DNA from 2 places in the Actinoplanes sp. NPDC049548 genome. Region 2 is predicted to be linked to the other one. Evidence: riboswitches for the same ligand, from Rfam matches in the RefSeq annotation. Region 2 holds a riboswitch; the other holds the start of a gene.
The links. A riboswitch is a leader RNA that binds a small molecule or an ion and turns the genes downstream of it on or off. The one in region 2 is predicted to bind S-adenosylmethionine.
Positions count from the first base shown of each region.

Region 1: another riboswitch for S-adenosylmethionine. It lies ahead of thrC (threonine synthase); the one in region 2 lies ahead of AB0J80_RS22100 (aminotransferase class V-fold PLP-dependent enzyme).

Region 1 covers NZ_JBFAPM010000001.1:259,156-269,184, forward strand. Annotated here, with positions in the region: gene AB0J80_RS01185 (alpha/beta fold hydrolase) at 1-2,046, opposite strand, end outside; gene AB0J80_RS01190 (hypothetical protein) at 2,096-2,365, opposite strand; gene AB0J80_RS01195 (AAA family ATPase) at 2,444-4,654, shown strand; partial or broken gene AB0J80_RS01200 (DUF3263 domain-containing protein) at 4,651-4,875, opposite strand; gene AB0J80_RS01205 (ABC transporter permease subunit) at 5,067-6,050, opposite strand; gene AB0J80_RS01210 (ATP-binding cassette domain-containing protein) at 6,047-7,042, opposite strand; SAM riboswitch class I at 7,178-7,309, shown strand; gene thrC (threonine synthase) at 7,320-8,600, shown strand; gene AB0J80_RS01220 (hypothetical protein) at 8,844-9,347, opposite strand; gene AB0J80_RS01225 (GNAT family N-acetyltransferase) at 9,344-9,868, opposite strand; gene AB0J80_RS01230 (CDP-glycerol glycerophosphotransferase family protein) at 9,931-10,029, opposite strand, start outside.
Region 2 covers NZ_JBFAPM010000011.1:97,053-107,081, forward strand. Annotated here, with positions in the region: gene AB0J80_RS22095 (serine/threonine-protein kinase) at 1-972, opposite strand, end outside; gene AB0J80_RS22100 (aminotransferase class V-fold PLP-dependent enzyme) at 1,014-2,231, opposite strand; SAM riboswitch class IV at 2,276-2,392, opposite strand; partial or broken gene AB0J80_RS22105 (M20/M25/M40 family metallo-hydrolase) at 2,417-2,845, opposite strand; gene AB0J80_RS22110 (DMT family transporter) at 3,164-4,171, shown strand; gene AB0J80_RS22115 (chaplin family protein) at 4,168-4,398, shown strand; gene AB0J80_RS22120 (methyl-accepting chemotaxis protein) at 4,556-6,160, shown strand; gene AB0J80_RS22125 (BMP family ABC transporter substrate-binding protein) at 6,169-7,206, shown strand; gene AB0J80_RS22130 (ABC transporter permease) at 7,275-8,132, shown strand; gene AB0J80_RS22135 (glycine betaine ABC transporter substrate-binding protein) at 8,144-9,172, shown strand; gene AB0J80_RS22140 (ABC transporter ATP-binding protein) at 9,159-9,923, shown strand; gene AB0J80_RS22145 (DUF6461 domain-containing protein) at 9,910-10,029, opposite strand, start outside.

The DNA.
Region 1 (10,029 bases), on a different contig from region 2:
CAGGATGGGCGCGCCGGGGACCAGCCGGCGCCCGAACACCAGGGCGTCGCCCGAGGTCGGCATGGTCAGGCCCATGAGCACCCGCAGCGTGGTCGTCTTACCGGCGCCGTTGGGGCCGAGCAGGCCGACGACCTGGCCGCGTTCGACCCGGAAGTCCACCTGCTCCACGGCGACGAACCCGTCGGCGTACGCCTTGCGCAGGCCCCGGACCACCAGCGGGGTGTCCGCGAACTCGCTGACCGGCTCGTCGTGCCGACGGCGGCGCAGCAGGAGCACGGCGACGAGGCCGAGGAGGATCGCGCCCACCAGGCCGAGCAGGACCCAGCGCCAGACGACCTGCGGGTTGGCGATCGGCGTGCCGGCGAGCGTCGGCAGCGTGACCGTCGGTTCCACGGCGACGGTGTAGACCGCCGGGTCGGCCGGTGTCAGGAACGCCTGGTCCGAGGTCGCCACGACAACCCGTACGGTATGACCAGCGTCGATGCGCCGCACCACGCCCGGCAGCGTGACGGTGACGGGCCGGGCCGAGGCGATGTCCCTGGGCAGGCCGGTGAGCCGGACCGGGGCGATCAGGCCGCCGCTCAGGGTCGCCGTGCCGTTCGGGTCCGCGTCGTAGAGCTTCACGAACAGTGTCGCCGAGCCGGTCGGTGAGGCCGCCCGCAGCGTGACCGTGGGGGCGCCCGCGACGTCGACGCCGCTGTCCAGCGGCGCCGACTCGAAGGTGGCGTGCTGGCCGGGCAGGTCACCGGCGACGCCGCCGAGCAGCGAGCTGAGCCGGCCACCGACGCCGGGCAGGGACGACAGGGCGCCCGGGTTGCCGTTCGGCGGGTTGGCGATCTGCTGCGCCGGGCCGCCGACGGTCACCGCGGTGTGCCCGCTCCCGCCCAGACCCGGGTACGCCGGATCCGAGTAGCCGTTGGTGACCAGCCCCCGGTCCAGGGCGCTGAAGCCGGCCACCCGCGAGAACGTGAAGCTGGTCGCGGGGGCTTCGCCGGAGCCCTTGACGTAGTGGTCGAGCCACTGCGCGGTGAGGAACTTCGTCCGGTCCTGGTCGGTCTGCGGGCCGGCGCCGCCGTCGTGCCCGCCGGTGAACCAGGCGACCCGGACGGGGGTGCCGGTTCCGGCGATGCCCCGGGCGTTGGCGTCCGCCTCGGACAGCGGGAAGAGCGTGTCGACCGCGCCCTGGATCAGCAGCGTCGGCGCCTTGATCCGGTCCAGCACGGTGGCCGGGCTGGAACGGCGCAGCAAGGCGGTGGTGGCGGCGTCGGGCGTACCGGTAGTCGCCATCTTCAGGTACGCCGCGCAGACGTCCGCCGCGAACCGCCCGCACGCGGGGTCGCCCGGCGCGGTGGGCCTGGCGGCTTCGAGGGGCGACGCCGATCCGCTGCCGAAGAACAGTCCCGCCCAGCTCTTCTTGAACACGCCGGGGGCCGTCACGCCGGCGGCCGACTGGGGGAAGAACGCCGTGCCGAGGTCGTTCCAGGTGATCAACGGCACGATGGCGTCGACGCGCGGGTCGGTGCCGGCCAGCAGCAGGGCGAGCGCGCCGCCGTACGAGCCGCCGACCACGCCGACGCGGGGGTCGCCGGCCGCGTCCGTGCGCACCTCGGGCCGCTGGGCGAGCCAGTCGAGCAGGCGCTGGGCGTCCTTGACCTCGTAGTCCGGGCTGTCGAGGTGGATCTCCCCGGCGCTGGCCCCGAAGCCGCGGGCGGTCCAGGTCAGCACGGCGTAGCCCCGGTCGGCCAGGGACTCGGCGTCGTCGCTGACGGAATTCTTCGTACCCCCGAAGCCGTGCGCCAGCAGCACCGCCGGCACCTTGCCGTCCCGGGCCTTCGGCAGGTAGAAGCGGGTGTCGAGGGCGACGGGCTCGGTCCCGGAGGGGCCGGACAGCACGGTGAGGCGCTGGTCGGTCGCGGTCCAGGACCGGCGTTCGGGCAGGGCCGCCCAGGTCACCAGGGCCGCCACGAGCACGAGCACCGCCGCGCCCGCCAGGAGCCGGCGCCGCGTCGGGCGGGGCAGGGCACGGCGCAGCTTCGGGGCAGGCATGCGATCAACGCTATCCGCGGCCCGCTGAGCGCGAGCTGTGAACCGAGGGTCAGCCCCTGCCGGCCGGACCCTGGACGGCGCCGCCGCCCTTCTTCGGTGGCTTCTTCGACGCCGTACCCTCGGTCGGCTTGCCGCCTGGAGCGGCCGGCGACTCCCCGGGAGCGGCCGACGACGTGCCGGGGACCGCTGAGGGCGATGCGCCGGCGGAGACTCCGGGCGTCACGGAGGCCGGACCCTTGTCGTCGGCGTCGTCGCTGCAGGCAGCGACGCCGAGCAGCGTGAGCGCGGCAACGGCCATGGCGGCGCGGCGGTGCCTCATTGTGGTGTGCCTCCCCGGGGCGACTGACGGCGATAGCGTGTCAACCTAGTCCCCTCGTCCAAACGGAAAGGCGCCACGGTGCCAGACGATCTCACGCTGACCGTGACCCAGCGGCCGGCGGCCCTCGACGCACGCCGCGGCATCGTGCGGCTGCACCCCGAGGTCATGGCGGCCCTGGCCGTCAACCCGGGCGACCCGCTGCGGCTCACCGGGCGGCGCACCACCGCCGGCATCGCCGCCCGGGCCGAGCCGGGCGCCAGCCGCGCGCTGCTCTACGCCGACGACCTGACCATCGGCAACCTGGGCCTGCGCGACGGCGGTCAGGTGACCGTGACGCCGGTGCCGGTGGCCGGGGCGCGCCGGGTGACGCTGACCGGCCCGGCCGAGATCGTCGCTGTGGTCTCGCCGGAGATGCTGCGCCTGGCCCTGCTCGGCAAGGTGGTCAGCGCCGGCGACGACGTGTCGCTGCTGCCGCAGGACGTGCTTCCCGAGGCCGGGCACAAACCGCTGGTGGAGGCCGCCCGGCGCAGTCTGGCCAACCGGGTGGGCTACGCCTGGACCAGCACGCTGCTGCAGGTCGTCGAGGTCGAGGAGAGCGACGCCGCGCTGGTCACGATGGACACCGTGGTCGGCTGGCAGGACGGTCAGGTCTCATCCGTACGCCCGGCAGCGGAGTCCGCGCCGGCCCGCGTGGAGCCCGCGTCCACCGACCCGGACACGCCGCCACCCAGCGTGGACGACCTGCCCGGGCTGCGTGCCCAGGCGCAGGAGCTCACCGAGCTGCTCGACCTCGGCTTCCACCACCGGGAGGTGCTGGGGCGGCTGGGCACCACCGTGTCGCTCGGCGTGCTGGTGTCCGGCCCGGCCGGCTCCGGGAAGTCGGCCCTGGTCCGCGCGGTCGCCGCGAGCGTCGGGGCGACCGTGCTGCCGGTCTGGGCGCCCGAGCTGGCGGCGCTGACCAACGACGCCGCCGCGACCCGGCTGCGGGCCGTGGCCAAGGACGTACGCGCCGGCGGTCCGGCCGTGCTGCTGGTCGCCGACGTCGAGGCCCTCGCGCCGCGCGACGAGCCGGGCCCGCTCGCCACGGTGTTCCGGCAGGTGGTGGCCGATCTGGTGAAGTCCGGTGCGGCGGTGGTCTGCACGACGAGCCGCCCGGAGTCCGTCGACCCGTCGCTGCGCTCGCCGGATCTGCTCGCGGTGCAGCTCGCGGTGCCGCTGCCGGACGCGGCCATGCGTCGTGACCAGCTGCGCGTGCTCACTCGCGGGATGCCGCTCGCCGAGGACGTGCGGCTGGACGACGTCGCCGGGCGTACCCCGGGGTTCGTCGCCGCCGACCTGGGTGCGCTGGCCCGCGAGGCCGGGGTCCGGGCCGCTCTGCGGCAGAAGGACGCGGTGTCGCCGACCGTCACCATGGCCGACTTCGAGGCGGCCCTCGACGTGGTCCGCCCGACCTCGATGGCCGAGTCGACGCTGGAGGTCGCCCAGGTCACCCTCGACGACGTGGGGGACATGGCGGAGGTCAAGCAGGTGCTCACCGAGTCGGTGCTGTGGCCGCTGACCTATCCCGACACCTTCGCGCGCCTGGGCGTGCAACCCCCGCGCGGCGTCCTGCTCTACGGGCCGCCGGGATGCGGCAAGACCTATCTGGTCAAGGCCATCGCGGGTACGGGCAAAGCGAACGTCCTGTCGGTCAAGGGCGCCGAGCTGCTCAGCAAATGGGTCGGCGACAGTGAACGGGCCGTGCGGGAGCTGTTCCGCCGCGCCCGCGAGGCCGCCCCCACCCTGGTGTTCCTGGACGAGGTCGATGCCCTGGCCCCGACCCGCGGGCAGGCCACCGACGGCGGGACGACCGACCGGGTCGTGGCCGCGCTGCTGACCGAGCTGGACGGCGTCGAGGCCCTGCGCAACGTCGTGGTGATCGGCGCGACGAACCGGCCGGACCTGATCGACCCGGCGCTGCTGCGGCCGGGCCGGCTCGAGCGCCTGGTCTTCGTGCCGCCACCCGACGCCGACGCCCGTGCCGCGATCCTGCGCGCCTCGTCGAAGTCGGTGCCGCTGGACGAGGCGGTCGACCTGGACGCGCTCGGCGCGGAGCTCGAGGGCTTCTCGGCGGCCGACTGCGCCGCGCTGATCCGGGAGGCGGCGCTGGCGGCGATGCGGGAGTCCCTCGACGCGACGACCGTGACGGCCGGGCACGTGGCGACCGCCCGCAAGCGGATCCGGGCGTCGCTCGACCCGGTGCAGGTGGCGTGGCTGGAGGCGTACGCCTCCACCCACGCACCGGGCTAGCGGCGGCGGGTGCGGGCCCGGGTGGAACGCAGGCGGCGAAGCCGGCCGACCAGGACAGGGTCGTGTGCCAGCGCGGCCGGGTTGTCCAGCAAGCCGTTGAGGATCTGGTAGTAGCGGGTCGAGGAGAGTCCGAAGGTGTCCCGGATCGCCTGCTCCTTGGAGCCGGCGTGCTTCCACCACTTCTGCTCGAAGGCGAGGATCTGCTGCTCGCGGTCGGTCAGGGCGGGCTGCTCGGGAGTGCCGGAACCGGCTTCGGCCGGTTCGGCGTCGCGGGGGGCCGGTATCTGCTGCTCGTTGAGGGCGGCATCGGGATGCATGATTACCTCGGGGTGGTGGAAGGGCCCGCGCGGCGAGGGCCGACACCATAGTGGCAGCCGGCGATCCCCGCCGCGCGCCTTCCACCGAAGTTACCTCAGGTGATGTCCCGGTTACGCATTGTCCACATCGCTACACCCACCACGAGGACCACCACGGCGGCGAAGACCCCGCCGGCCATCGGCCAGGTGATGGTCAGCGTGTCGGGGACGCAGCCGTCCGGCGAGACGTTGCAGGCGTTGTAGTCCTCCAGCTTGACCTCCTTGTTCATCCAGGCCATCCCCCAGATCGGGATCAGGTAGGCCTCGAGGAACTTCACCTGGGCCAGCTGCAGCACCGTGCCGAGCCCGAACTGGAACAGCACGATGACACCGATCGCGACGCCCATCGCCACCGCCGTGTGCCGGCCCAGCGAGGCCAGGCCGAAGCCGACCGCCCCCGCGATGAGCACGAGCACCAGCCCTCGCAGCTCCATGAGCAGGATGGACTGCCACGCGCCGGAGGTCATGTTCCCCATCGAACCGCGCAGGTTGGCGATCATCGCGAAGATGCCGGTCCAGACCGCGGAGAGCACCACCGTCACGCCGGCCAGCACCACCAGCAGGGCGCCGAGCTTCGTCGAGAGCACCTTGAGCCGCTGCGGCCGCCACAGCAGCAGGTTCATCATCCCGCCGCTGTTCCACTCCGCGCCCACGTAGGAGGCCCCGATGACGAAGGCGGCCATCGCGAGAATCGCTGCCAGCGCCGTCTCCATCTCCCCGAACTGCTTCCGGAAGTCGAAGGTGGCCGGCATGTACCAGTCGGCCTGGAAGTCCTCCCGGGTCGGCGTCCACATGTTCGTACAGTCCGCACCCGGCTGCGCCTGGCAGGCCTTGCGCTCCGCGTCCGCCTGCACCACCGCCTGCTGGTACTCCTGGTCGGCCCGGGCCTGGGCGGCCGCCACCACGTCCGGGGTGTTCTTGTGGTGGCTGAGGAACATGCCGACCGCGATCGCGGCGAGCACGACGGCCACGCCGAGGACGAAGAAACGGGTGAAACGGCGCTTCGTGAGCCGCCGGGTCTCCGCCGTGTACAGGCTCACTGTCCCCACCCACCCTGCGCCGGGCCCGCCTGGGCCATGACCGTCTGGTCGACCTGCCGGTGCTCGCCCTCGACCGGCGCGGTGCCGGTGAGCTCGAGGAACACGCTCTCGAGGTCGACCGCGACGGGCGCCAGCTCGGAGACGTAGATCCCGCGCTGGGCGAGGACCCGGGTGATCGCGCTGGGCTGGTTGGCGTTGCTCACCATCAGGTGGTCGGTCTCCAGGGCGACGTGGGCGCCGGCCTCGCGCAGAGCGCTCGCCGCGGTGGGGAGCTCGGCGATCGTCTCCACGCGTACCCGCACCGAGGAGCCGGCGTGCTGGGCCAGGACGTCGGCCACGCTGCCGGCCGCCACCCGGCGCCCGGCCGCGATGATCGTCACCGAGTCGCAGATCAGCTGGATCTCGCCGAGGATGTGGCTGGAGAGCACCACGGTCATGCCCGACTCGGCCAGGTTGCGCATCAGCGTGCGCATCTCCCGGATGCCGCCCGGGTCCAGGCCGTTGGCGGGCTCGTCCAGGATCAGCAGCTTGGGGTTCTTGAGCAGCGCGGACGCCACCGCCAACCGCTGCTTCATGCCCAGCGAGTACGTCTTGACGCGGTCCCCCGCCCGGTCCCGGAGCCCGACGAGCTCCAGCACCTCGGTCACCCGGGTCCGCTCGACGCCGCCCGCGTCGGCCAGCAGCGACAGCGTGTCCTGTGCGGTGAAGTTGCCGAAGAACTGCGGGCTCTCGACGATCGCGCCCACCGAGCCGGCCACCTCGGGCAGTGCCTCGGGCACCTCCCGGCCCAGGATCGCCATGCGGCCGGCATTGGGACGGATCAGACCCAGCAGGGTACGCAGCGTAGTCGTCTTCCCGGAGCCGTTGGGGCCGAGGAAGCCGTGCACCTGGCCTGCCTCGACCACCATGTCGAAGCCGTCGAGTGCCCTGCGTACCCCCTTCCGGCTGCGATAGGTCTTCTGCAGACCCTGGATTTCAAGGACGGCGCTCACGCCGCACCTCCCGGCGTAGTGAACATGACGAGCGTCACCCTATGCACCCGGCGCCACCTCGCGTGACCCATACCTCGGGACAGCGCTCTTGGCATCGGCGCGTCACCACGTAAGGTGTTGGTAACACAACTGAATACCTCATCCAGAGGGGCTGAGGGATACGGCCCGAAGACGCCCCGGCAACCACCGCGCTCGACTCGATGACGAGGCCAGCGCGCGGCAGGTGCTAATTCCGTCCCGGTGATCCCGCGCCGGGGAAGATGAGAAGGAGCCTCGTATGACGTCGACGGTCGACGCCCCCACCCAGTCCACCAGCCCCGCCCGAGCCCTCGTGTGTCGCGGCTGCGGCACGGAGTTCCCCCTCGCCGCGCAGCACGCGTGTTACGAGTGTTTCGGCCCGCTGGAAGTCGCGTACGACACCGCCGCCCTCGCCACGGTCACCCGCGAACAGATCGAGTCCGGCCCGCAGAACATCTGGCGCTACGCCGCCCTGCTGCCCGCCGGCCAGGACCCGGCCACCCGCGTGACCCTCGACCCGGGCCTCACCCCGCTGGTCGCCGCGCCCGCCCTGGCCGCCGAGATCGGCCTCAACGCGCCGCTCTGGGTCAAGGACGACTCCGCCAACCCGACCCACTCCTTCAAGGACCGGGTCGTCTCGGTCGCCCTGACCGCCGCCCGCGAGCTCGGCTTCACCCGCTTCGCCTGCGCCTCCACCGGCAACCTGGCCAACTCCGTGGCCGCACACGCCGCCCGCGCCGGAGCGCCCAGCATCGTCTTCATCCCCAGCGACCTCGAGGCCGGCAAGATCATCACCTCCGCGGTGTACGGCGGCGGCCTGGTCGCCATCGAGGGCTCCTACGACGACGTGAACCGGCTCTGCGGCGAGCTCGTGGAGACCGACGAGTTCGAGGACACCGCGTTCGTCAACGTCAACGTGCGCCCGTTCTACGCGGAAGGCTCCAAGACCCTCGGCTACGAGGTGGCCGAACAGCTCGGCTGGCGCATCCCGGCCCAGGTCGTCATCCCGATGGCCTCGGGCGAGCTGCTCACCAAGGTCGACAAGGCGTTCACCGAGCTGGTGGAGATCGGCCTGGTCGAGGCCCCCGAGGAGGGCTGGACCGTCTTCGGCGCCCAGTCGGCCGGGTGCAACCCCATCGCCGTGGCCCTGCACAACGGCACCGACCAGATCATCCCCGTCAAGCCGACCGGCATCGCCAAGTCCCTGAACATCGGCGACCCTGCCGCGGGCGCGTACGCGATCGAGGCGGTCCAGCGCACCGGCGGCTGGATGGACTACGCCGACGACGACGAGATCCGCGAGGGCATCCGCCTGCTCGCCAAGACCACCGGCATCTTCGCCGAGACGGCCGGCGGCACGACTGTCGCCGTCCTGAAGAAGCTCGTGGAGAGCGGCAAGCTCGACCCGGCCAAGGAGACGGTCGTGTTCAACACGGGCGAGGGCCTCAAGACGATCGACGCGGTCGCCGGCCTGGTCGGCCCCACCCACCGCATCAAGCCGTCCCTGCGCGGCGCACGCGAGGCGGGCCTGCTGGGATAACTCTTCGTAGTCGACTTCCTGCCCAACGTCGAGAATTCCTTCCCCGGAGGACTTGCGCCGGGATCTCGCGATCGGCAGGATGCTCTACGCGGGAGGACGCGACGCCGTACGTGGCCCCACCTTCGAGCTTGGCGACAATCTCTCCGGGGCCCAACGACCCAGTGCCGGAGGCGCTGTGCGCGCGTCCTCTCGACCAACTTCCGGGCCTGGCCCGGGCCGGTCCGCCGGTCCGCGCCAGGCCCGTCACTTTCCCCTGCGGAGCTTGCTCGCCCACGGGCGCAGCGGCGCGACGTCGTAGCCACCCTTGTCGAGGCCGGCGTGCCGCTCGAAGACGTTGCGGCTGCCGTAGCTGCCGGTCAGCAGCCAGGAGTAGCCACAGGCCGCCCAGTAGGCCGGCCAGAACAGCGGTCCCAGGATCGCGTACTGGCCCGCGTGCCGGCTCTCGTGGGCCAGCAGGGCGGCGCGGTGCTCGTGCAGCAGCCATTCGGCGCTGCGGCGGGTGAGGATGACCGACCCGACGGTGAAGCAGGTCGCCGGTGGCACCTTCCGGCGGTATCCCTCGGCGACGAGGATGCCGTGGCGGCCGCGCCGCACCTTCGCGCCGGTGAGGACGGCGACCGCCAGGCCGGCCAGCGTGGTCCCGTTCACCGCCGTCAGCACGGACCGCGCCAGCGGCCACCGCCGCAACGGTGGCCTCGCAGGCGGCGTGCCGCCCGACGGCTGCCCGGTGTCGGAGGGCGTGGTCATGCCCGGCGGCGCATCTGGAGCTCCTGCAGAGCCGGGATGACCGGGTGCGGGACCCTTACCCCGGTGTCCTCGAAGCCCAGCCGCTCGTAGGCCCGGACCGCCCGGTCGTTGCCGACCACGACCTCCAGCATCAGCTCGCGCCGGCCCCGCGACAGCGACCACTGCGCGACGGCGTCCACCAGCGACGCCAGCACGCCCCGCCCCCGGTGCGCGGGCGTGATGTAGACGGCGAAGACCACGGTCGCGGCGGGCTCCTCGGGCAGCACGGTGCCCCCCGCATGGCCGATGAGCCGCCCGGCCGCGCCCGGGTCGGCCACGAACTGGGCGAGCTGGCCGCCCGCCGACGCCTGCACGATCCGGCGCCGGAAGTCCGCGTGCGGGCGCGCCGCCGCCTGGGCCAGCGTCTCCAGGAACGCCAGGGGGCTGTCGGCCAGCATCTCCAGCCGAAGGGCGCGCATCCTCGCCGCGTCCTCCGGGGTCACCCGGTGCACGGCGGAAGTGGGCGCCAGCGTGCTGGTCATGGTGTTTGCCTACCCGCTGGGCGCGGGGCAGGCAACCCGGATGCCGCTTTTGCGACCCTCCGTCAGGCTGGGGAGCCGAGCTCCAGCATCCGGTCCACGACGCGCTTCGTCGCGTTGCCGTCGTCCAGGTCGCAGAAACGGGCCTGGAAGGCTCGGCGCTG
Region 2 (10,029 bases):
GGCGAGGGCGAGCAGGACAGTCGCGGCGACCAGGGCACCGCGGCCGGTGCGCCGGGGCCGCGTGGCCGGTGCGGGCGGCGGGGTGTGCCAGGCCTCGGGCGGTTCCCCGGCCGGGCGGGGCGGCGCGGGTGGCACGGGCGGCTCGGCGACCGGCTGTGGCCCGGCCAGCAGGGCGTCGAGCAGCTCACGGGCGGTGGGACGGTCGGCCGGGTTCCGCGCCAGGGTGCGGCCGACCAGGTCGCGCAGCGAGCCGGGCACGCCGGTCAGGTCCGGTGCCCCGGTGAGGATGCGCACGGCGGTGGCCGGGGCGGAGTCGGCGGCGAAGGGCGTACGACCGGTGGCGGCGTACGCGATCACGGCGCCGAACGCGAAGACGTCGGCGGGGAAGCCGATGGCCCTTCCGGCGTCGGGCTCGAGGCGTTCCGGCGCCATGTAGGCCACCGTGCCGATCATCTGGTCGACGGCGGTGTGCCGGCTGGTGGCCTCGAGCGGCCGGGCGATGCCGAAGTCGATGACCTTGACGCCGCCCCGGGCCAGCAGCACGTTCGCGGGCTTCAGGTCGCGGTGGATGACGCCGGCGCCGTGGATCGCGGTCAGCGCGGTGGCGATGCCGACGGCCAGGCTGTGCAGGGCGGCCCCGGCGAGCGGCCCCTGCTCGCGGACGACGGAGGCCAGGCTGGGCCCGTCGACGTACTCGACGACCAGGTACGGCGGATCGTGGTCCGGGTCGGCGTCGAGCACCTCGGCCGTGGAGAACGGCGGCACCTGCTGGGCCCGGTTGACCTCGCTGCGGAACCGGCCCCGGAACTCCTGGTCGTGGGCGAACTCCGGCCGGACCATCTTGACGGCGACCTCGCGGCCGTCCGGCGCCGCGCCCAGGTAGACCGTGCCCATGCCGCCCTGGCCGAGGCGGGCGTGGATCGCGTAGCGGCCGAGCCGGCGCGGGTCACCGGGAAGCAGCGGCCGGCTCATCGATCCCTCACCTCACCTCGCGGGGCACACCGCTTGGCACCCTACCGGCCGGCCAGCAGCTCACCGAGCGCGGACACGAGCCGGTCGATGTCGTCGTCGAGGGTGCCCAGGCCGAAGCTGACCCGTAGCAGCCCGGTCGTTCCCGCACCGCACGGGACCGCGCTGGTGGCGGCGGTCAGCCTCCGGGTCAGGGGATGGGCGCAGAACTGGCCTGCGCGTACGCCGACGCCGTACCGGTCGGCCAGCAGGTTCGCCACGACGGCCGGGTCGTGCCCCGGCAGGGCGACCGACACGATCCCGACCCGGGGTACGGCGCCGCCGAAGATGCCGGCCTCCACGGCGCCCGGCACCCGCGCGAGCCCGTCGCGCAGGCGGCCCAGCAGCTCCTGCTCACGCTGGTGCAGCGCGTCGCGGTCGGCCCGGCCCAGCGCCGCGCACACCGCTGCCAGCGCGACGGCGCCGAGCAGGTTCGGGGTGCCGCCCTCGTGCCGCGCCGCGCCGGAGGCCCAGGTCACCTCGCCGGGACGGTCGCCGACCACCGCGCTCGCTCCACCGCCCGCGAGGTACGGCGGTGCGGCGTCCAGCCAGTCGGACCGGCCCGCCAGCACGCCGGCGCCGAACGGGGCGTACAGCTTGTGCCCGGAGAAGGCGAGGTAGTCGGCGCCGAGGGCGGTGAGGTCGACGGGGGAGTGCGGGGCGAGCTGAGCGGCGTCGACGACCACTCGCGCGCCGTACGCGTGCGCCACGTCGGCCAGGCGGCGCACCGGCCACACCTCGCCGGTCACGTTGCTCGCGCCGGTCACGGCCAGCAGCGCGGGGCCGTCCACGGTCCGCAGCGCCTCCTCGAGCGCCGCCACGGCCGCGTCCGGGCTGTCCGGGCACGGCAGGCGGTGCTGCCGGGGCCAGGGCAGCAGGTTGGCGTGGTGCTCTCCGTCGAAGACGATCGTGGTGGTGCCCGGCGGCAGCACGCGGGCCAGCAGGTTCAGCGCGTCGGTGGTGTTGCGCGTGAACACGACCGTGTCACCGGCGCGGGCGCCCACGAACGACGCCACCAGGTCGCGGGCGCGCTCGTACTCCAGCGTGGAGGTCTGCGAGCGGATGCCGGCGCCGCGGTGCACGCTGCCGTACCAGGGGAGCAGGTTCTGCACGGCGTCGGCGGCGGCGTGCACGCAGGGCGCCGAGGCTGCGTAGTCGAGGTGGGCGAACCGGACGGTCTCGCCGGCGGACTGAAGGCTGATGACGTCCAGGTCGTGTCGCAGGGCCAGGGTCACGGGAACCTCCGCGAGGTCAGGGACCCCCACGGGGTCCGCGCTTGCCCGCGTCGGTGCCGACGCCGGCCCGGTCCTCACCCGGGGCACCCCATCGCGAACGGAAGGGTTGCCGGCCAGCGAGCCGGGGCTTGACGCTGGCGCTCATGACCTGCACCGAAGGTAGCAGAAGATCGTCAGCACGTCCGTAGCAGCCGGGTGAGCACTCGGGTGCCGAACTCCAGCGCCGCGGCCGGCACCCGCTCGTCGACGCCGTGGAACAGCGCGGTGAAGTCCAGCTCGCCCGGCAGGCGCAGCGGGGCGAAGCCCAGGGGGCGGATGCCGAGGCGGGCGAAGGACTTCGCGTCCGTACCGGCCGGCATCAGGTACGGCAGCAGCCGCGCACCGGGGCCCTCGGCCTCGACGGCGGCGGCCATCGCGGCGACGAGGTCACCGTCGAACGTGGTCTCCACGGCCGGCAGGCTGTCCCACTCGATCGCGACCCCCGGGCCCAGCACCCGCGCCAGCTCGGCGCGGAACGCCTCCGGCCGTCGAGTTCGGCGCGGGCGACCGGCGGCACCACGTTGGACTTGGTGCCGGCCGCGACGATGGTGGCGGTGGCGGTGTCGCGCAACGTCGGCTCGATCAGCCTGGCCAGGTGCCCGAGGCGGCGGACGGCGGCCTCCGGGTCGGCGGGATCGAACGGTACGGCGGTCAGCTCGGCCACCCCGGTGAGAAGCTCGCGGACCGGGTCGGTGAGCACCACGGGGAACCGGTGGGCGTCGAGCCGGGCCAGCGCGCGCTCGGGGCCCGGCCCGCCGTGGGTGCCGGGGTTGGTCGTGTCGATGGCGATGAGCTCGGTGGCGAGCGTCACGACCTCGTCCGCCGGATGCGAGAGGGAAAACACGAGGAAATTGTCGTACCCCTTCGGCAGAGTGTCAGGGGTGGAATCGCGTACCGCTCCTGACACTCCCGGGCTGCGCAGCTGGCTGCCCGGCTTCCTCACCCTGGCCGCCATCTGGGGGACCAGCTTCCTGTTCATCAAGGTCGGCGTCCGCGAGCTGCACCCGCTGTGGCTCACCTTCGGCCGGGTCGCGGCCGGTGCCCTGACGCTGCTCGTCATCCTGCTGCTCACCCGCGACCGCCTGCCGCGCGACCCGCGGCTGTGGGGGCACCTCGTCGTGGTGGGCGCGCTGGGCGTGACCTTCCCCTTCACCCTTTTCGGGTACGGCGAGCAGCGGGTCTCCTCCGTCCTCGCGGGCATCTGGAACGCCGCCACGCCCCTGGTCGCGTTGCCGCTGGCCGCGCTCGTGTTCCGGACGGAGCCGTTCACCCGGCGGCGCGCGACCGGGATCGGGATCGGCTTCGCGGGCGTCATGGTGGTGCTGGGCGTGTGGCGTGGCGTCGGTGGCACCGAGCTCACCGGGCAGCTCATGTGCTTCGGCGCGGCGATGTGCTACGCCGTCGCCATCCCGTACCAGAAGAAGTTCGTCGCCGGGCGCGCCGGCAGCGGGGTCTCCATCGCGGCCGCGCAGCTCCTCATGGCCCTGCTTCAGCTGAGTCTTGCGGCACCGCTGTTCGCCGGCGCACCGCCCGTGCCGTCGTCGCTGTCGCTGGAGGTCGTGCTCTGCGTCCTGGCGCTGGGCGCGCTCGGCACGGGGCTGGCGTTCGTGCTGAACTTCCGGGTGATCCGGCTGGCCGGGGCGAGCACGTCGGCCTCGGTCACCTACCTCATGCCGGTGGTGGCCACCGTGGTCGGCGTGTCCGTGCTGGGTGAGCACCTGCGGTGGTACCAGCCGGTCGGCGCGCTGATCGTCCTGGCGGGAGTGGCGACCTCCCAAGGGGTGTTCTCTCGCCGGAAAACGGCCATTTCGTCCAATTCCGCGACCGCTAGTGATCTTCCAACTACGGTGAGTGCTGCATCTGTCGGAAGAGCGAAAGGTATGACATGAAGCTGGTCAAGGGGCTGGTGCTCGGCATGGGCGCGGTCGCTGCGGCGCTGGTCTTCACCGCGGGACCCGCGAGCGCCGCCGTGAGCGGCGGCCACGACGACGTCAACGTCGGCGTGCTGAACGGCAACTCGGTCTGGGTTCCCGTGCACATCCCGGTGAACGTCTGCGGCAACGCCATCGCGGTCCTCGGCATCGCGGGCGGCGCGGCCCACTGCTCCAACCACTGATCCACCGTTTTCTCACGGCCGGCGCCCGGAAGCGGGTGGCACGCAGGATCACCCGATCCGGGCGCCGCGCTCATACCGCCTCAGTTCTCCTCCACGAGTGCCGATCAGATGACGTGCGGCGCCACTGTGCCGCCATCGGACCGGAGGGATTGACCACGTGCGGCGGTTCAGTATCGGCGCCCGGCTGTTCGGGACCTTCGCCGCGGTTCTCGTGCTCCTGCTGGGCGTCGCGGCCATGGCCTTCGCGACCATCGTCGAGCAGCGCAACTCCGCCAACGACGTCCGGCGCCTCGAGGTGCTGACCCGGCAGGCGGAGGAGATCAAGACCCACGCCGCGACCCTGAGCGGCTGGCAGTCGAGCTACATCAACGACATCTACCGGCTCGGCGCGGCGCGCGCCCTGGGCGGCGACTCGGTCGCGTACAAGGCGTGGCAGCAGGAGCGCGACGCGTTCCGCGCCTTCCTCGGCCGGGTCGACTCCGGCGCCTTCACCGGCGCCGAGCGGGCGTTGTTCGCGCAGGTCGGCAAGGAGCTGGACACCTACGTCGCGGTCAACGAGAAGCTCGTGACCGCGTACAAGCCCGGCACGCCGCAGGCGCTGTGGAACGCCGACCAGATCGCCATGTACGACAGCTTCAACAGCTACTACCGGACCATGGTGGCCGCCCAGAAGCTCGCCGCGTCGGTCGACGCGCGCAGCGTGGAGGCCGTGCGGGTGTCCGCGAACGACGCCACCCGCGCGCAGTGGGCGATCGGCGTCGCCACCGCGCTGGCGCTGCTGCTCGGCGCCCTGTCCGCGTACGTGGTCACCCGCAGCATCGTGCGCCCGGTCGGCGCCGCGCGCGATGCCCTGCGCCGGGTCGCCGCCGGAGACCTGACCGAGGTGCCGGCCAGCGCCTGGCGCGACGAGGTCGGGCAGATGGCCGCCGCGCTCGGGCAGGCGGTCGGCTCGGTACGCGCCATCGTCTCCGACGTGGCCACCCAGGCGGACGCGCTCACCCGTACCTCCGCCGAGCTGGACGCGGTCTCCGCGGCGTTCGCCAAGGCGGTCGGCGACACCTCGCAGCAGGCGGGCCTGGTCGCCGGCGCGGCCGAGGACGTCAACCGCAACGTCGACACGATGGCCGCCGGCGCCGAGGAGATGGGCATCTCCATCCAGGAGATCTCCCGCAACGCCACGAACGCGGCCGGCGTCGCCGCCGAGGCGGTCCGGGCCGCCGAGACCGCGAACGGCACCGTGGCGAACCTGGGGTCCTCCTCGTCGGCGATCGGCGACGCCGTCCGCCTGATCACCAGCATCGCGGAGCAGACGAACCTGCTCGCGCTCAACGCCACCATCGAGGCGGCCCGGGCCGGCGAGCTCGGCAAGGGCTTCGCGGTCGTGGCCGGCGAGGTCAAGGACCTGGCGCAGGAGAGTGCCAAGGCGGCCGAGGAGATCGACGGCCTGGTCCGGGCGATCCAGGGCGACACCGAGGCGGCGGTGGGCGCGATCGAGAAGATCGGCGGGGTCATCGCACGGATCAGCGACTACCAGACCAGCATCGCCGGGGCCGTGGAGGAGCAGACCGCCACGACCGTCGAGATGGGCCGGGGGGCGGTCGCCGCCTCCAGCGGCACGGCGAGCATCGCCGAGAACATCCGCGCGGTCGCCGCCGCCACGTCGGTCACCTCCGCCGAGGTGGCCCGTGCCCGCGAGGCCGCCGCCGAGCTCACCCGCATGTCCACCACCCTGCGCGACGCCGTCGGGCAGTTCCGGTACTGAGGATGCAGATGCGTACAAGGATCACCGCCGCCCTGCTCGCCGTCGCCGTCGCGACGCTGGCCGGGTGCACCGCGGCGCCGGTCACCGTCTCGTCCGACGCGATGACCGGGCTGGGCCACGAGACCATCCATGTCGGGATCGCGTACGACAGCGCGGGCCGGGGCGACAAGAGTTTCAACGACATGGCCGGTGCCGGCCTCGACCGGGCGAAGAAGGAACTGCTCGTCGAGGCCACCGAGGTCACCACCAAGTCGGAGGACGACGAGGGCCGGGCGGCCGCGCTGCGTGAGCTCGTCAAGGCCGGCAGCAACCCGGTGATCGCGGTGGGCTTCCTCTACGCGGGCGCCATCGGCACCGTCGCCAAGGAGAACCCCGGCACGTTGTTCGCCATCATCGACGACGACTCCGTGCAGGCGAAGAACGTGGTGTCGCTGCTGTTCTCCGAGGAACAGGGCTCGTACCTGGTCGGCGTGGCCGCGGGCCTGGCCACCAGGACCGACCGGGTCGGCTTCGTCGGGGGCGTGGACGTACCGCTGATCCGCAAGTTCGGGATCGGCTTCGCCGCCGGCGTGCACAGCGTGGACCCGGGTATCAAGGTCGGCGAGCGCTACCTGAGCAAGCCGCCGGACTTCAGCGGCTTCGGCTCGCCGGACAAGGGCAAGGCGGCCGCGGCCGCGCTGCTCGCCGACGGCGCCGACGTCGTGTACTCGGCGGCCGGCGGCTCGGGCCAGGGCGCCCTGCAGACGGTCGCGGCGGCGGACGGCGCGTGGGCCGTGGGCGTCGACTCCGACCAGTACGCCAGCGCCGGCGGTGCGGTGAAGGAGCGCATCCTCACCTCGATGCTCAAGCGCGTCGACAACAGCGTCTTCCAGGAGATCCAGGCGTTCATCAAGGGAGACCGCTCGGGCGGCGCCAAGCGCTACGACCTCAAGGTGGACGGCGTCGGCTACGCCACCTCCAACCCGGCGCTCAAGCCGTACGAGGCGAAGCTCGAGAAGGCCCGCTACGGCATCCTCAGCGGTGACGTCGAGGTGCCGACCAGCTGATCCCATCCGGCGGGACGCAGGGGACCGGGGTGTTGCGAAAAAGCCTATCAACACGATAGGAAAACTGGGTGACCCTCACCGCACCCGCCCCGCCCATCGCCGGCGCCCCCGCGAGCGGACCCCGCGCGCCCCGGACCGGCCGGGCATCGCGGCGCAGGCGCTTCGTGCTGCGCGTCGTCTCCCTGCTCGTCCTGTACGCCCTCTGGGAGGTGACCGCCCGCGTCACCCGCAACCCGGCGTTCATCCCCGCCCCCTCCGCGGTGTGGCACCAGCTCGTCGTCACCTCCACCACCCACGACGGCATCCGCGGCTACAGCGGGCACCTGCTCGTCGAGCACCTCGGCGTCAGCCTGCGCCGCATCCTCATCGGCTCGGTCATCGGCGTCGCCGCCGGCCTGGTGCTCGGCGTCGTCATGGGCACCGTCACCTGGATCCGCGTGGTCACCGAGCCAGTGGTCACCTTCGTCCGCGCGCTGCCGCCGCTGGCGTACTTCAGCCTCTTCATCATCTGGTTCGGCATCGACGAGACGCCCAAGCTGTGGCTGCTGTCCATCGCGGCCCTGCCGCCGGTCGCCGTCGCCACGGCCGCCGCGGTCCTGTCCGCACCCACCGGGCTCGTCGAGGCGGCCCGGGCCCTGGGCGCGAGCCACCGCCAGGCCGTCCGCGACGTGGTGCTGCCCCACGCGCTGCCCGAGATCTTCACCGGCGTTCGGATCGCCGTCGGCGTCGCGTACTCCTCCGTCGTGGCCGCCGAGACCATCAACGGCGTACCTGGCATCGGCGGGCTCATCCGCGACGCCCAGCGCTACTCCCAGACCGACGTGGTCGTCCTCGGCCTCTTCGCCATCGGCCTCTCCGGCCTGCTCATCGACGCCCTGCTGCGGACTGCCGAGAACCGGCTGATCCCGTGGCGCGGCCGAAGTTAAGGAACCCCCGCATGAAGAAGCTCGGCCCCGTTCTCACCGCCGCGCTCCTGCTGGCGACGGCGGCTTGCGGCAACGGTGCCGCCAGTGGCAACACCGATCCGGCGAAGAAGACGATCCGGCTGGCGTACCAGGCGTTCCCCAGCGGCGACCTGATCGTCAAGAACCAGGGCCTGCTCGAGAAGGCGCTGCCCGGGTACCAGATCACCTGGACCAAGTTCGACTCCGGCGCCAGCATCAACACCGCGTTCGTCGCCAAGAGCATCGACATCGCCGCCATCGGCTCCAGCCCGGTCGCCCGCGGGCTGTCCGCGCCGCTGAACATCCCGTACCAGGTGGCGTTCGTGCTGGACGTGGCCGGCGACAACGAGGCGCTGGTGGCGCGCAACGGCAGCGGTGTCACCGACGTGGCGGGCCTGCGCGGCAAGAAGATCGGTACGCCGTTCGCGTCCACCGCGCACTACAGCCTGCTGGCCGCCCTCGACAAGGCCGGTGTCAAGGAGTCCGAGGTGACGATCGTCGACCTCGAGCCGCAGGACATCCTGGCGGCGTGGACCCGCGGTGACCTCGACGCCGCGTACTCGTGGCTGCCGTCGCTCGACGAGCTGAAGAAGACCGGCAAGGTCCTCATCACCAGCCGGCAGCTGGCCACCGCCGGCAAGCCGACCCTCGACCTGGGCGTGGTCTCGACCCCGTTCGCCGAGGCCCACCCGGAGGCCGTCGACGCGTGGCGCAAGGTCGAGGCGCAGGCCCTGGACCTCATCGCCTCGGGCCCCGCCACCGCGGCCAAGGCGGTCGGCCAGGAGCTGAACCTCAGCCCGGAGGAGGCGCAGAAGCAGCTCAGCCAGGGCGTGTTCCTCAAGCCCGCGGACCTCGCCACCGACGAGTGGCTGGGCACCGAGGCCAAGGTCGGCAAGCTCGCCGACAACCTGGTCAGCGCCGCCGAGTTCCTCAAGGGACAGCAGAAGATCGACGCCGTGCCCGACCTGGCCACCGTCCAGAAGGCGATCTACGTCAAGGGCCTGCCCGGTGTCCTCGGCTGAGCCCGCGGTCGTCCTCGACGGCGTCGAGCACGCGTACGGCGACGTCACCGCCGTCGGCCCGGTCAGCCTGACCGTGCCGGCGGGGGAGTTCCTGGTGCTCGTCGGCGCCTCCGGGTGCGGCAAGAGCACCCTGCTGCGGCTGATCGCCGGGTTCGAGCACCCCACCACGGGTACGGTGCTCGCCGGCGGCCGCCGCCCGGAGCCCGGGCGCGGCGCCGGCCTGGTCTTCCAGCAGCCCCGGCTGTTCCCGTGGAAGACCGTCGGGGGCAACGTCGAGCTGGCCCTGCGCTACGCCGGCCTGCCCACCGACCGGGTCGGCGAGCTGCTGGCCGCCGTAGGCCTGCCGGACGTGGCGCACCGGCGCACCTGGCAGATCTCCGGCGGCCAGCAGCAGCGCGTGGCCATCGCCCGGGCGCTCGCGGCCGACAGCCCGCTGCTGCTGCTCGACGAGCCGTTCGCCGCCCTGGACGCGCTGACCCGGGAACGGCTGCAGGAGGACCTGCGCCGGGTCAGCGCCGAGACCGGCCGGACCTGCGTCTTCGTCACGCACAGCGTCGACGAGGCGGTGTTCCTGGGCAGCCGGGTCGTGGTGCTCACCGCCCGGCCCGGGCGGGTCGCCCTCGATCTCGGGATCGACCTGCCGCGCACCGGGGTCGCGCCGGAGGAGCTGCGGGGGCTGCCCGCGTACGCCGCCCTGCGCTCCGAGATCGGTCACGCCGTCCGGTCGGCGGCGACCGTCACGGTGCCCTGAGCGCCGCGACCACCGCCGCCACGGCCTGTTCCGCGCCGGGGCCGGCGTCTCGCAGCGGGCGCAGTGCGGCCCGGAGCGCGACGTCGGCGTCCCGGCCGAGCACGCC